Streptantibioticus cattleyicolor NRRL 8057 = DSM 46488: one gene and its partner. The main gene of each other region encodes a partner of the protein of the gene in region 2 in a complex. Links are inferred from orthologs where the notes say so. Each region holds a gene or a part of one and is shown on either strand. Other genes may lie near its edges.

Evidence for each region.
Region 1: the proteins of SCATT_RS03210 (region 2) and dnaN are in contact, whole or in part, in a solved structure (PDB 1OK7), measured with the Escherichia coli proteins. The link is inferred for Streptantibioticus cattleyicolor NRRL 8057 = DSM 46488 from one-to-one orthologs.

Annotation. Positions count from the first base shown.
Region 1 is NC_017586.1:3,277,909-3,283,319, reverse strand. What follows is about bases 1-2,975. They hold dnaN (DNA polymerase III subunit beta), read left to right. Parts: upstream 1-910; coding sequence 911-2,041; downstream 2,042-2,975. Other genes in these bases: gnd (phosphogluconate dehydrogenase (NAD(+)-dependent, decarboxylating)), read left to right, coding at 2,194-2,975. Outside these bases: more of gnd, read left to right, coding at 2,976-3,087; DNA replication/repair protein RecF, read left to right, coding at 3,156-4,286; SCATT_RS14630 (DUF721 domain-containing protein), read left to right, coding at 4,283-4,816; gyrB (DNA topoisomerase (ATP-hydrolyzing) subunit B), read left to right, coding at 5,203-5,411. UniProt on the Escherichia coli protein: Confers DNA tethering and processivity to DNA polymerases and other proteins. Acts as a clamp, forming a ring around DNA (a reaction catalyzed by the clamp-loading complex) which diffuses in an ATP-independent manner freely and bidirectionally along dsDNA.
Region 2 is NC_017586.1:783,115-790,821, forward strand. The notes cover bases 4,873-7,707. They hold SCATT_RS03210 (DNA polymerase IV), read right to left. Parts: upstream 7,073-7,707; coding sequence 5,672-7,072; downstream 4,873-5,671. Other genes in these bases: SCATT_RS03205 (PRC-barrel domain-containing protein), read left to right, coding at 5,282-5,677; SCATT_RS03215 (MerR family transcriptional regulator), read right to left, coding at 7,137-7,676. In the rest of the region: SCATT_RS03185 (glutamate--cysteine ligase family protein), read right to left, coding at 1-193; SCATT_RS03190 (hypothetical protein), read left to right, coding at 820-1,410; SCATT_RS03195 (DUF5999 family protein), read left to right, coding at 1,702-1,908; gcvP (aminomethyl-transferring glycine dehydrogenase), read right to left, coding at 1,961-4,846. UniProt on the Escherichia coli protein: Poorly processive, error-prone DNA polymerase involved in translesion repair and untargeted mutagenesis. Copies undamaged DNA at stalled replication forks, which arise in vivo from mismatched or misaligned primer ends.

The DNA of each region.
Region 1 (5,411 bases), 2.5 Mb from region 2 along the record:
CAACGGCCCCGTCCCCGGCTCCACGGGCCCCGTACGCGTCCCCGCAGGCCCCCGGAAGGCGTCTTCCGGGGGCCTGCGGCGTCCTCCTCGCCGTGCGCGCCCGGAGGGCCGGGCCGTCCGCGCCCGTTCCGCCGCCCCGACACGTCCACACCCGCTGTTCGAATTCACCCTCCGGCGGCACACTGCTCCACAGGTTCGCCGCCGATCCGCCATCCACAGGCTGGGGAGGACGAAGTTGTCCCGACCCCCTCCACAAGGGGGATGGCGACGGAAGGATCATCGCAGGTCAGCGGGGTGTGGAATTGTGGGAAAAGGTTCTCCACAGCCTGTGGACAACCACTTCGCCCACAACCCGCGCCGAGCGTTGTCCACCGGCTGCCCACAGGGTCCGGGCGGTTACCCACAGCTTCTCCACAGCGCTGTCCACTGTTCGGCAACTCGCCACCCCCCATCGCCGGATGGAGTGAAAGGCGTCACACCCAGGGGGTGGGTTGGGCTGGGGAGAACCTGGGTATTCCTGGGGACAACGATGGGGAGAACTGCCCTCTCCCTGTGTATGGGGTGTGCACAACTTCCGGCTGTCCACAGCGGACCCGGGTTGTCCACCGCCGCCACCCACAGGCCCGGTGGATAAAAAACCTGGGCTGACCTGCGGCGGAACCGGTTATCCACGGTATCCACAACCCCTATTACTACGACTACACATAGAGTCCGGGAAGCCAAGATCGAAGTGGGGCCTGTGCACAACCGAGCCGCGGGCCGCCCTCGGGTGGACGCCCGGGCTTGACCCGGAACCGCATCCGTTGTCGGTGGTGTGCGTCAGACTGTTCTCCGGCAGATGGCCGTAAGGACGCAGAAGGCCGCAGGACGGCCTGGCACAGACAGCCAGCAACAGCAGGAGGCGGTTCCGGTGAAGTTCCGGGTGGAACGCGACGTACTCGCGGAGGCAGTGGCCTGGGCGGCCCGCAGTCTCCCGGCCCGCCCGCCGGCGCCCGTGCTCGCCGGCCTGCTGCTGAAGGCCGAGGACGGCCAGCTGAGCCTGTCCGCCTTCGACTACGAGGTCTCCGCCCGGGTCTCGGTGGACGCGGACGTCGACGAGGAGGGCACCGTCCTCGTCTCCGGCCGCCTGCTCGCCGACATCTCCCGCGCGCTGCCCAACCGTCCGGTGGAGATCGCCACCGACGGCGTCCGGGTCACCGTGGTCTGCGGCAGCTCGCGATTCACACTCCACACCCTGCCTGTGGAGGAGTACCCCGCGCTGCCCCAGATGCCGACCGCCTCCGGCACCGTCCCCGGCGAGGTCTTCGCCGCCGCCGTCTCCCAGGTCGCGGTGGCCGCCGGCCGTGACGACACGCTGCCCGTGCTGACCGGTGTGCGCATCGAGATCGAGGGCGACACCGTCACCCTGGCCGCCACCGACCGCTACCGGTTCGCCGTCCGCGAGTTCCTGTGGAAGCCGGAGACCCCCGACCTCTCCGCGGTCGCCCTGGTCCCGGCCAAGACCCTGCTCGACACCGCCAAGGCGCTCACCGGCGGCGACACCGTCTCGCTGGCGCTGTCCGGCTCGGGCGCCGGCGAGGGCCTGATCGGCTTCGAGGGCGCCGGCCGCCGCACCACCACCCGCCTCCTCGAGGGCGACCTGCCGAAGTACCGCACACTTTTCCCGACCGAGTTCGCCTCCGTCGCCGTGATCGAGACCGCCCCCTTCGTGGAGGCCGTCAAGCGTGTCGCCCTGGTGGCCGAGCGCAACACCCCGATCCGGCTGAGCTTCACCGAGGGCGTGCTCACCCTGGAGGCGGGCTCCAGCGACGACGCACAGGCTGTGGAAAGGGTCGACGCCCACCTGGAGGGCGACGACATCTCCATCGCCTTCAACCCGACGTTCCTGCTGGACGGCCTGAGCGCGATCGACTCGCCGGTGGCCCAGCTCTCCTTCACCACCTCCACCAAGCCCGCGCTGCTCAGCGGCAAGCCGGCCGTGGACGCCGAGGCCGTGGAGAGCTACAAGTACCTGATCATGCCGGTGCGGCTGTCGGGCTGAGACCGCCCGGCGGCGGGCCGTCCGGGCGCTCCCGGGCGGCTCCGGCCCGCCCACCGGGACCGTCCGCGGCGGCGGCGTCCGGCTGAGCCGCGCCGAGCGGGCCGACGTAGGCTCGGGGCTAGGTCAGGCACGCTTCGAACGAAGGATCTGTGATGGAGCTCGGTCTCATCGGTCTCGGCAAGATGGGCGGCAACATGCGCGAGCGCATCCGCCGCGCGGGTCACACCGTCGTCGGGTACGACCGCAACCCGGAGCTGTCGGACGTACCCAGCCTGCAGGCGCTGGTGGAAAGCCTCAAGGGCCCGCGCGTGGTGTGGGTGATGGTCCCGGCGGGCGCCCCCACCCAGGCCACCATCGACGAGCTGGCCGGCCTGCTCTCCCCCGGCGACGTCGTGGTCGACGGCGGCAACTCCCGGTGGACCGATGACGAGAAGCACGCCGCGGAACTGGCCGAGCGCGGCATCGGCTTCGTCGACTGCGGCGTCTCCGGCGGCGTGTGGGGCCTGGAGAACGGCTACGCGCTGATGTACGGCGGTGACGAGGAGAACGTCGCCAAGGTCCAGCCGGTCTTCGACGCGCTCAAGCCGGCCGGCGACTTCGGCTCGGTGCACGCCGGCAAGGTCGGCGCCGGCCACTTCGCCAAGATGGTCCACAACGGCATCGAGTACGCGATGATGCAGGCGTACGCCGAGGGCTGGGAGCTGCTGGAGGCGGTGGACTCGGTCACCGACGTGCGCGAGGTCTTCCGCAGCTGGCGCGAGGGCACCGTGATCCGCTCCTGGCTGCTCGACCTCGCGGTCAACGCGCTGGACGAGGACGAGCACCTGGAGAAGCTGCGCGGCTTCGCCCAGGACAGCGGCGAGGGCCGGTGGACGGTGGAGGCCGCCATCGACCACGCGGTGCCGCTGCCCGCGATCACCGCGTCGCTCTTCGCCCGCTTCTCCTCCCGGCAGGACGACTCGCCGGCCATGAAGATGATCGCCGCGCTGCGCAACCAGTTCGGCGGCCACGCGGTCGAGGCGGCCGGCTCGTCGGACACCAAGTAGGACCAGGCGCCCTAACCGGCGGAAGCAACCCAGGGGAGGTCGGCGCGGCCCCGCGCCACAGCAAGGCGATGCACGTGACGCACCTGTCGCTTGCCGACTTCCGCTCCTACGCCCGGGCCGAGGTCCCGCTCGACCCGGGCGTCACGGCCTTCGTGGGCCCCAACGGCCAGGGCAAGACCAACCTCGTCGAGGCGGTCGGCTACTTGGCCACCCTGGGCAGCCACCGGGTCGCCTCCGACGCGCCGCTGGTGCGGCTCGGCGCCGAACGGGCGGTGATCCGGGCCGCCGTCGCCCACGGCGACCGCAGCCAGCTGGTCGAACTGGAGATCAACCCGGGCCGCGCCAACCGCGCCCGGGTCAACCGGTCCGCCCAGTCCCGCCCCCGTGACGTGCTCGGCATCGTCCGCACCGTGCTCTTCGCCCCCGAGGACCTCGCGCTGGTCAAGGGCGACCCGGGGGAGCGCCGACGGTTCCTCGACGAACTGCTCACCTCCCGCGCGCCGCGCATGGCGGGGGTCCGGCAGGACTACGACCGGGTGCTCAGACAGCGCAACACGCTGCTGAAGAGCGCCGCGCTGGCCCGCCGGCACGGCGGCCGGACGGCCGACCTGTCCACCCTGGACGTGTGGGACCAGCACCTGGCCCGCTCCGGGGCCGAACTGCTGGCCCAGCGGCTGGAGACGGTGGCCGCGCTGGGTCCGCTGGCCGACAAGGCGTACCACCAGCTCGCCCCCGAGGGCGGGCCGGTCGAGCTGGAGTACCGCCCCTCCACCGGCGAGGTGGTCACCGGTGGCCGCGACCAGTGGTACGAGGCGCTGCTGGCCGCCCTGGCCGAGGCGCGCAAGCAGGAGATCGAGCGCGGCGTCACCCTGGTCGGGCCGCACCGCGACGAGCTGCTGCTCAAGCTGGGCCCGCTGCCCGCCAAGGGGTACGCCAGCCACGGCGAGTCCTGGTCGTACGCGCTGGCGCTCCGGCTGGCCTCCTACGACCTGCTGCGTTCCGAGGGGCACGGCGGGGAGCCGGTGCTCGTCCTGGACGACGTCTTCGCCGAGCTGGACGCCACCCGGCGCGACCGGCTGGCCGAGCTGGTCGCCCCCGGTGAGCAGGTGCTGGTGACCGCGGCGGTGGACGAGGACGTACCCGCCGCGCTGGCCGGCGCGCGGTACACGGTGGCCGACGGGAGCGTGACCCGGCGATGACCGAACAGCCCCCCAGCCCCACCCCCACCCCCGCGCCCACCGGCGTCGACCTGGCCCGGGTCGCGCTGCGCGCCGCCAAGGAGCAGGCGCGGGCCCGGGGCGCCGCGGCGCAGGCGAAGAAGCAGGCGCGGCGCGGCGGGCTGCGTTCCGGGGCCCGGGCCGACGGCCGCGACCCGCTGCCGCTGGGCGCCGCGATCAGCCGGCTGATCACCGAACGCGGCTGGGAGGCGCCGGCCGCGGTCGGCGGGGTGATGGGCCGCTGGCCGCAGATCGTCGGGGAGGACCTGGCCAAGCACTGCGAGCCGGTCGGCTACGACGAGGAGGCCAAGGTCCTCACTGTGCGGTGCGACTCCACCGCGTGGGCGACCCAGGTGCGGCTGCTCGCCGCGGCGCTGGTGGCCCGGCTCAACGCGGACCTGGGCCACGGCACCGTCAAGCTGATCAAGGTGCTCGGCCCGGCCGGTCCGCCGCGCTCGTACGGCAGGCTGCGCGCCCCGGGCAGCTCCGGCCCCCGGGACACCTACGGCTGACGCGTCGGCCGGACCATCGGGTGACGTTCGTCTCATCGCGCCGACCCGGGCCGTTCGCGCGCGACCATTGTGAAGTAGGTCCGATTCGCAGGGCTGTGGTAATGGCGCCGCGGCCCGTGGCGGCGACGCGCCGCGGTCAACCGGGCGGTAACCGGGTGGAAGCCCTGAGCGCCCGTGTGAGCCGCTTGGAGCCCAGGTCCGCGTATGGGGATTAGGCGGAAGCCCTCTTCGGGCGGCACATGGGAACTCAGGCACCGCCAAACCCCCATCTGACCCGCCGCTACCGGTAGACTGGGGGACAACCGCCCGCCCCTGGCCAACGGCACGGGGGAACCTGCGGATCATGTCGAACGACGCAGCCGCTCCGGGGCGCCCGGAGACGGCTCGTGCTGTGCCAGAAAGGGCGCTTCGTGGCCGATTCCGGCAACCCCAACGAGAACCACACCGCTTCTACGACGCAGGGAGCCACAGCCGGCTCCGGCGGGGCCTCCCCGTCGTACGACGCCAGCGCGATCACTGTCCTCGAAGGGCTCGACGCGGTCCGCAAGCGCCCCGGCATGTACATCGGCTCGACCGGTGAGCGCGGCCTGCACCA
Region 2 (7,707 bases):
CGTTCATCATGCAGGGCTGACCGGCGGAATCCGCGAGATTCAATTCGATCTCCAGGCCCATCAGGTTGCGCGGGCGGTCGAACCGTTTCTCCGCCAGCAGCCGCTCCAGGCCCACCAGGCACTGCCGCAGCTTCCGTCGGTACCGTTGGCGATCGGACAGGTCGAACCCGCTGGCCACGACCTTTTCCCCCATCGAAGGGTCCCTCCTCGTGTGGGCCGTGCACCGATGATGCCCAGTCGAACAGATCGATAACGCCCCACGAACGGCGGGTCCGGAGTAGGCTCGAAGCAGCCGTCCGCTGGCACATTCCGACGGCATAGCACGATGTCCCGGGCACGGCGCAAAAGCCACAGAAAACCCGGGTCGAGAACCGGCCATCCGCGCCGCGGGCAAACCGGCAGGCCGGATAGCGGAGCGCATGGCGAATGCGGAGGAATCGTCGCCGATTTCCGACGCAAATGGATCTTGCGGTGTTTACCGGAGCGGAGTAGCCGAATCGCCCGCCGAACACGTTTCGTATAAACTTCGCGCACAGGCAGAGACTCCGCGGGCCGCCGATCGCGCAGTGCGCAGCCCCGGCCGCGGGAAAGGATCCGTATGCCACCGCCCAGTGCGCGCATCCATACCGTCCCGGACCACGGTCGTCCGGGCGGCTCTGCCAGGTAGCACCGCAAGCCCGACCCGGTACCACCGAGCACCACCCCGGCCCGGCCCCTCGGCCCGGCAGCACCTTCGCACCGCGCCCTTGCCTGCACTGCTGACAGCGTCGTCCGCAACAGCAAGCAGCACCCGGTCTCCAGCGAGAGGCGACCCAGACCATGCCGCTGTACGTACCTGATGCCCCCGCGCCCGCGCTGCGGAGCGTGCTGGCGGCTCTGTGCTCCCCCACCGCCGTCCGCGCCGCCCGTACGCCGTCGCTGCGCGACGCCCGCGGACCGCTGGTCCCGGACCACCCGCTCCCGCTCCATCTGCTCGACCCGGTGTCCTCGCGGGCCGGGGGGATACCGCGGGCCCGGCTGACCGGCTGGCGGTTCCTGATCCGGGGCGCGGAGGAGGGCGTGGTCGCCGCCGCGGAAACCATGATCACCCCGGACGGCTGGGCGTTCTCGTACTTCTGCGAGGGTCCCTACCTCGCCTCCACCGAGCGGGCGCTGCGCCAGGCGGAGGCGCTGCCCGCGCCGTACCAGCCGAGGCTGCTGTCCATCCCCGGGCTCTACATGCTCTGCCTGTGGCTGCACGGGGACGTCACCGACGGGGACGACGCCCAGCCGGCCCCGGCCGACGTGCTCATCCCGCTGGCGCCGGCGCCGCCCGGGATCGCCGCCCACCGGCCGCACCGGGCCGCCGATCTGCTGCCGGTGCTCACCCACCGGCTCACCCCGGCACCGCTGCTGCGCACCGTGGTGTAGTCACCGGCCCCGCGGCATGGCGGCGCCCCCTCGGTCGTTGGCCGAGGGGGCGCTGGTGTGCGGGCGCCGGATGCGGTATCTCGCTGTATCGGGTGAGTTCTCGTTACGGAAACCACCCGTCCGGGTGAAGCGTCTGCCACCAAGGGGGGTCGCTTGCCCGAAATTCCTGCGGGACGCGTTCCGTGGGGCAAGACTGGGGACCAGACCGAAGAAACGGGGGACGGCATGACCGAGCAGCCGCGTACCGTGGTGCGCACCGGTTCACCGCAGCCACAGCGAAAGACGACGTCCATGTGTCAGCACCAGCCGCCGTGTCCGTCCGCAGACTCCCCTGACCGGGAAGCCGCGCACCTCGTGGCGCACCACCCGGAGCAGGGCTGGAGCCTGTTGTGCAACGGCGTCCTGCTCTTCGAGGACACCGGGGAGCTGCTCCCCGACGGCAAGATCATCGCCCCGCACCGCCCGCTCGACGCGGCGCGCGTCGCCACCGCCGCCTGACGCGTTCGGGACGAAGGAGCGGCGGACGGGCCGGAGCCCGTCCGCCGTGCGATCAGCCCTCGTACTCCTCCAGCGGCGGGCAGGAGCAGACCAGGTTGCGGTCGCCGAAGGCGCCGTCGATGCGGCGCACCGGCGGCCAGTACTTGTCGGCCGCCGAGACCCCGGCCGGGAAGACCGCCTCCTGGCGCGGGTAGGCGTGCTCCCACTCGCCGCCGAGCATGGCGGCGGTGTGCGGGGCGTTGCGCAGCGGGTTGTCGTCCTTGGGCCACTCACCGGAGCCGACCCGGTCGATCTCCGCGCGGATGGCGATCATCGCCTCGCAGAACCGGTCGAGTTCGGCCAGGTCCTCGCTCTCGGTGGGCTCGATCATCAGCGTGCCGGCCACCGGGAACGACATGGTGGGCGCGTGGAAGCCGTAGTCGATCAGCCGCTTGGCCACGTCGTCCACGGTGACCCCGGTCGCCTTGGTGAGCGGACGCAGGTCGATGATGCACTCGTGGGCGACGAGGCCGCCCGGCCCGGTGTAGAGCACCGGGAAGTACGGCGCGAGCCGCTTGGCGAGGTAGTTGGCGCTCAGCACCGCCACCTGGGTGGCCCGCTTGAGGCCGTCGGCGCCCATCAGCCGGGCGTAGGCCCAGGAGATCGGCAGGATGCCCGCCGAACCCCACGGCGCCGCCGACACCGGCCCGACCCCGGTCCCGGGGCCCGCGGTCGGCTGGAGCGGGTGGTTGGGCAGGTACGGGGCGAGGTGGGCGCGGACCGCGACCGGGCCGACGCCGGGGCCGCCGCCACCGTGCGGGATGCAGAACGTCTTGTGCAGGTTCAGGTGGGAGACGTCGCCGCCGAACCGCCCCGGCCGGGCCAGCCCCACCAGCGCGTTGAGGTTGGCGCCGTCCACGTACACCTGGCCGCCCGCGTCGTGCACCAGGGCGCAGATCTCGCCGATGTGCTCCTCGAAGACGCCGTGCGTGGAGGGGTAGGTGACCATGAGCACGGCCAGTTCGTCGCCGTACTGCTCGATCTTGGCGCGCAGGTCGGCGGTGTCCACCTCGCCGTCCTCGCCGGTCCTGACCACGACCACCCGCATCCCGGCCATCACGGCGCTGGCCGCGTTGGTGCCGTGCGCGGAGGACGGGATCAGGCAGACGGTGCGCCCGGTGTCGCCGTTGGCCCGGTGGTAGGCGCGGACCGCCAGCAGCCCGGCAAGCTCGCCCTGGGAGCCGGCGTTGGGCTGGAGGCTCACCTTGTCGTAGCCGGTGATGGCGGCCAGCCGCTCCTCCAGCTCGTGGATGAGCGTGAGGTACCCCTCGGCCTGCTCGGCCGGGGCGAACGGGTGGAGCGAGGCGAACTCCGGCCAGGTGACCGGCTCCATCTCGGCCGTGGCGTTGAGCTTCATGGTGCACGAGCCCAGCGGGATCATGCCGCGGTCCAGCGCGTAGTCGCGGTCGGCCAGCCGGCGCAGGTAGCGCAGCATGGCGGTCTCGGAACGGTGCTGGTGGAAGACCGGGTGGGCCAGGAAGCCGGAGGTGCGCGCCAGCTCGGCCGGGAGCGCGTCGCCGGTCTCGGCGTCGAGGGCGTCCACGTCACCGGTGACCCCGAACGCCTGCCAGACGGCGGCGAGTTGGCCGCGTCCGGTGGTCTCGTCGCAGGAGACCCCGACCCGGTCGGCGTCGACCAGGCGCAGGTTGACCCCGGCGGTACGGGCGGCGGCCACCACCTCGGCGGCGCGTCCGGGGACGCGTGCCGTCAGGGTGTCGAAGAAGGCGTCGTGGGCCACCTCGACCCCGCCGGCCCGCAGCCCCGCGGCGAGCACGGCGGCATACCGGTGCACCTTGCGGGCGATGCCGGTGAGCCCGTCGGGGCCGTGGTGGACCGCGTACATCCCGGCCATCACGGCGAGCAGCACCTGGGCGGTGCAGATGTTGCTGGTGGCCTTCTCCCGGCGGATGTGCTGTTCGCGGGTCTGCAGCGCGAGCCGGTAGGCGCGGTCACCGTCGGCGTCCACCGAGACCCCCACCAGGCGCCCCGGCAGGCTGCGGGCGAACTGGTCGCGTACCGCCATGTAGCCGGCGTGCGGGCCGCCGAAGCCCATCGGCACGCCGAAGCGCTGGGTGGTGCCCACCGCGATGTCGGCGCCGAGTTCACCGGGCGGGGTGAGCAGGGTGAGGGCGAGCAGGTCGGCGGCGACGGTGACCACCGCGCCGAGTTCGTGGGCGCGCTCGATGACCGGGCGCGGGTCGCGTACCGCGCCGGAGGCCCCGGGGTACTGGAGCAGCACGCCGAAGACGCCGCGCTCGGCCACCTCGGCCGGGATGCCGTCGGTGAGGTCGGCGACGACCACCTCGACGCCGGTGGGTTCGGCACGGGTCTCGACCACCGCGACGGTCTGCGGGAAGCAGTCGGCGTCGACCAGGAAGACGCCGTCCTTGACCTTGCCGACCCGCCGGGAGAGCGCCATGGCCTCGGCGGCGGCGGTGCCCTCGTCCAGCAGCGAGGCGCCGGAGGTGGGCAGCCCGGTCAGGTCGGCCACCATCGTCTGGAAGTTGAGCAGCGCCTCCAGCCGGCCCTGCGAGATCTCCGGCTGGTACGGGGTGTAGGCGGTGTACCAGGCCGGGTTCTCCATGACGTTGCGCAGGATCACCGGCGGGGTGAAGGTGCCGTAGTAGCCCAGGCCGATCATGGAGGAGAGCACCTGGTTGCGGCCGGCCAGGGAACGCAGCTCGGCGAGGACGTCGGCCTCGGTACGGGCGGCGGGCAGCGCGAGCGCCTCGGCCGACTTGATGGCGTCCGGTACCGCCGCCGCCGTCAGCTCGTCCAGCGAGCCGTATCCGACGTGGGCGAGCATCTTCGCCTGGGCACCGGCGTCCGGCCCGATGTGGCGCTCCTCGAAGGGGGTGCCGCGCTCCAGGTCGGCGAGGGGGATGCGGTTGGCGGTCATCTGAGGGGGCCTCCTGGTCGGTACGACCTGTGGGGGGCACCTCGGCGCGGGGTGCCCGGTCGGCCTCCCCCTCTGTCATGAACCTGAGAGTTTCACCGCTCCGCGGTACGCGGTCACGGCTTTCCCCGTCGGTGAGGAGGGGCCCCGGCCGTGTCGCGCGCCGCCGGCACCTGCCTGCTTTCCAGAGTGACCTCGTCCGTGCGGTACGGATGCCTGAGAGATTCCGGGGAGGATTTGCTCCTTCGGCGCCGGAGCCAGTGCTTCCACTGTCTTCCGGACTCTCCCGCACGGGGTCAGCAGCCGTTGCCACAGTACCAGCGCGTTGACGTCCGCGGTTGGCTGCTGCCCGCCGCTTTGGACAGCCCCGATTCGACATGCTCGGGAATGTGGCTTTTGGTGATTGTGTTGGACCGTTGCGATCCCCCTGGAGGAGCCGTGCAGACCGACATCGATCCGCGCACCCTGATCGGCCGCAAGGCGCTCGACCGCAACGGCGTCAAGATCGGCACCGTCGACGAGGTCTACCTCGACGACGCGACCGGCGAACCCGAATGGGCCGCGGTGCGCACCGGACTGTTCGGCCGGGACGCCTTCGTTCCGCTGGAACCGAGCGAGCTGCGCGACGACTCGCTGCGGGTGCCGTACGACAAGTCGCTGGTCAAGAGCGCCCCGGACTTCGGGGTGGGGCGCCATCTCTCCCCGGAGCAGGAGCTCCAGCTCTACCACCACTACGGCCTGAAGGTGCCGCCCCCGGAGGCCGAGTCCGGCTCGGCCCCGGGTGAACTGCGCGATGCCGGGCGGCTGGCGGGCGATCCCGGCGAGCGGTCATGACGCGGTGGCGGACGGGCCCGGCACCGGGAACCCCGGCACCAGCGGCAGCGGTTCGGACGGGGTGAGCGCCGGGTCGTCCACCGCGAAGGTGCGGACCCGGCCCGGTTCGCCGCCGGGCACCTCGAAGCGCACGGTGACCCGGCCGACCCCGCTGCCCTGGACCCAGCCGGGGCCGTACTCCTCGTGGGTGACGTCGTGTCCGGGGTGCCAGCGGCGGACCGGCGGCGGTGCGGCGACGGTCGCGGGCGCGGCGTCCTCGGAGTGCTCCGGGTCGCCGGGGTCGGCGGCGGACCCCTGCGCGGCCTGGGCGAAGAGATCCTCCTGGGTGAAGTCGGCGAGGCCGGCCACGCCGACCCCGAGCAGCCGCACCCCGCCGGTGGTGTCGACGCCCTCGATGAGCCGGCCGGCGGTCTCCCGGACCACTGCGGGGTCGTCGGTGGGGGCGCGGAGCGTTTCGGACCGCGTCAGCGTGGTGAAGTCGTAGCGGCGCACCTTGAGCACCACCGTGCGCCCCGAACGTCCCGCCGCGCGCAGCCGTTGGACACAGCGGTCGGCGAGCCGTCCGACCTCGGCCCGCACCCGGGCGCGGTCGGTCAGGTCGACGTCGAAGGTGTCCTCCACCGATATGGATTTCACGTCCCGTTCCGCCACCACCGGCCGGTCGTCCTGGCCGGTGGCCATGGCGTACAGCGATGCGCCGTGCGCCTTGCCCAGCAGCCGCACCAGCTCCGCCTCGCCCGCCTCGGCCACCTCGGCCACCGTGCCGATCCCGGCGCGGCGCAGATGGTCGGCGGTGGCCGGGCCGACCCCCCACAGGGCGCGTACCGGGAGCGGGCCGAGGAACGCGTCCTCGGTGCCGGACTCGACGACGACCAGGCCGTCCGGCTTGGCGGCGTCCGAACCGATCTTGGCCAGCAGCTTGGAGCCCGCGATGCCGACGGAGGCGGTGAGCCCGGTGGCCGCGCGGATCGCCGCCCGCAGCTCCTCCCCCACCACGCGCACCTCGGCGCCGACAGCGTGCGAGGGCAGCCCGGCCAGCCGGTCGCGGCAGGCCCCGACGGCCAGGTCGACGAAGGCCTCGTCCAGGCTGAGCGGTTCCACCAGCGGGGAGAGTTCGTGCAGCAGCCCCATGACCACGTCACTGACCTGGCGGTACAGCGTGAACCGGGGGGTGAGGTAGGCGGCGTTGGGGCACAGCCGCCGGGCGTGCGCCATCGCCATCGCCGAGTGGACCCCGTGCACCCGTGCCTCGTAGGAGGCGGTGGAGACCACCCCGCGCGGCCCGAGCCCACCGACCACCACGGGCTTGCCGCGCAGGCTCGGCTTGGACGCCTGCTCCACGGAGGCGTAGAAGGCGTCCATGTCGAGGTGGAGGATGGTCGGAGCGGTTCTCACACCCTCGATGCTGCCGCACGCCTCGGACAATCGCCGTACAGGCGTACGGTGGGCGGCGCGGCGGTCAGCCGGCCCGGTTGCGGCGCCGGGCGAGTTCGTCGGCCGGGCTGGGGGCGTAGAGCGTCTCGCCGGTGTCCACCCGTTCGCCGGGCAGCCGGGACAGGCTCTCCGCCACGTCCCGCCAGACCACCCCGACGGCGATGCCGAAGACCCCCTGGCCGCCCTGGAGCAGGCTCACCACCTCGTCCGGGGAGGTGCACTCGTACACCGTCGCGCCGTCGCACATCAGGGTCGTGCGGGCCACGTCGGCCGAGGACCAGGTGGACAGGTGGCGTACCGCGGTACGGATGTTGGGCAGCGCCACCCCGGTGTCCAGCAGCCGTTTGACGATCTTGAGGACGACGACGTCCCGGAGGCTGTAGAGCCGTTGCGAGCCGGAGCCGTAGGTGGTGCGCACGCTGGGCTCCACCAGACCGGTGCGGGCCCAGTAGTCGAGCTGACGGTAGGTGATGCCCGCGGCGGCGCAGGCGGTGGGCCCGCGGTATCCGACGAGCTCCGACCCCTCGGGCGGCCGGGGGCCCGGCCCGGGGCCGCCGTCGTCCACCGCGAGGTGAGAGGGGCGGGACACGGTCCCG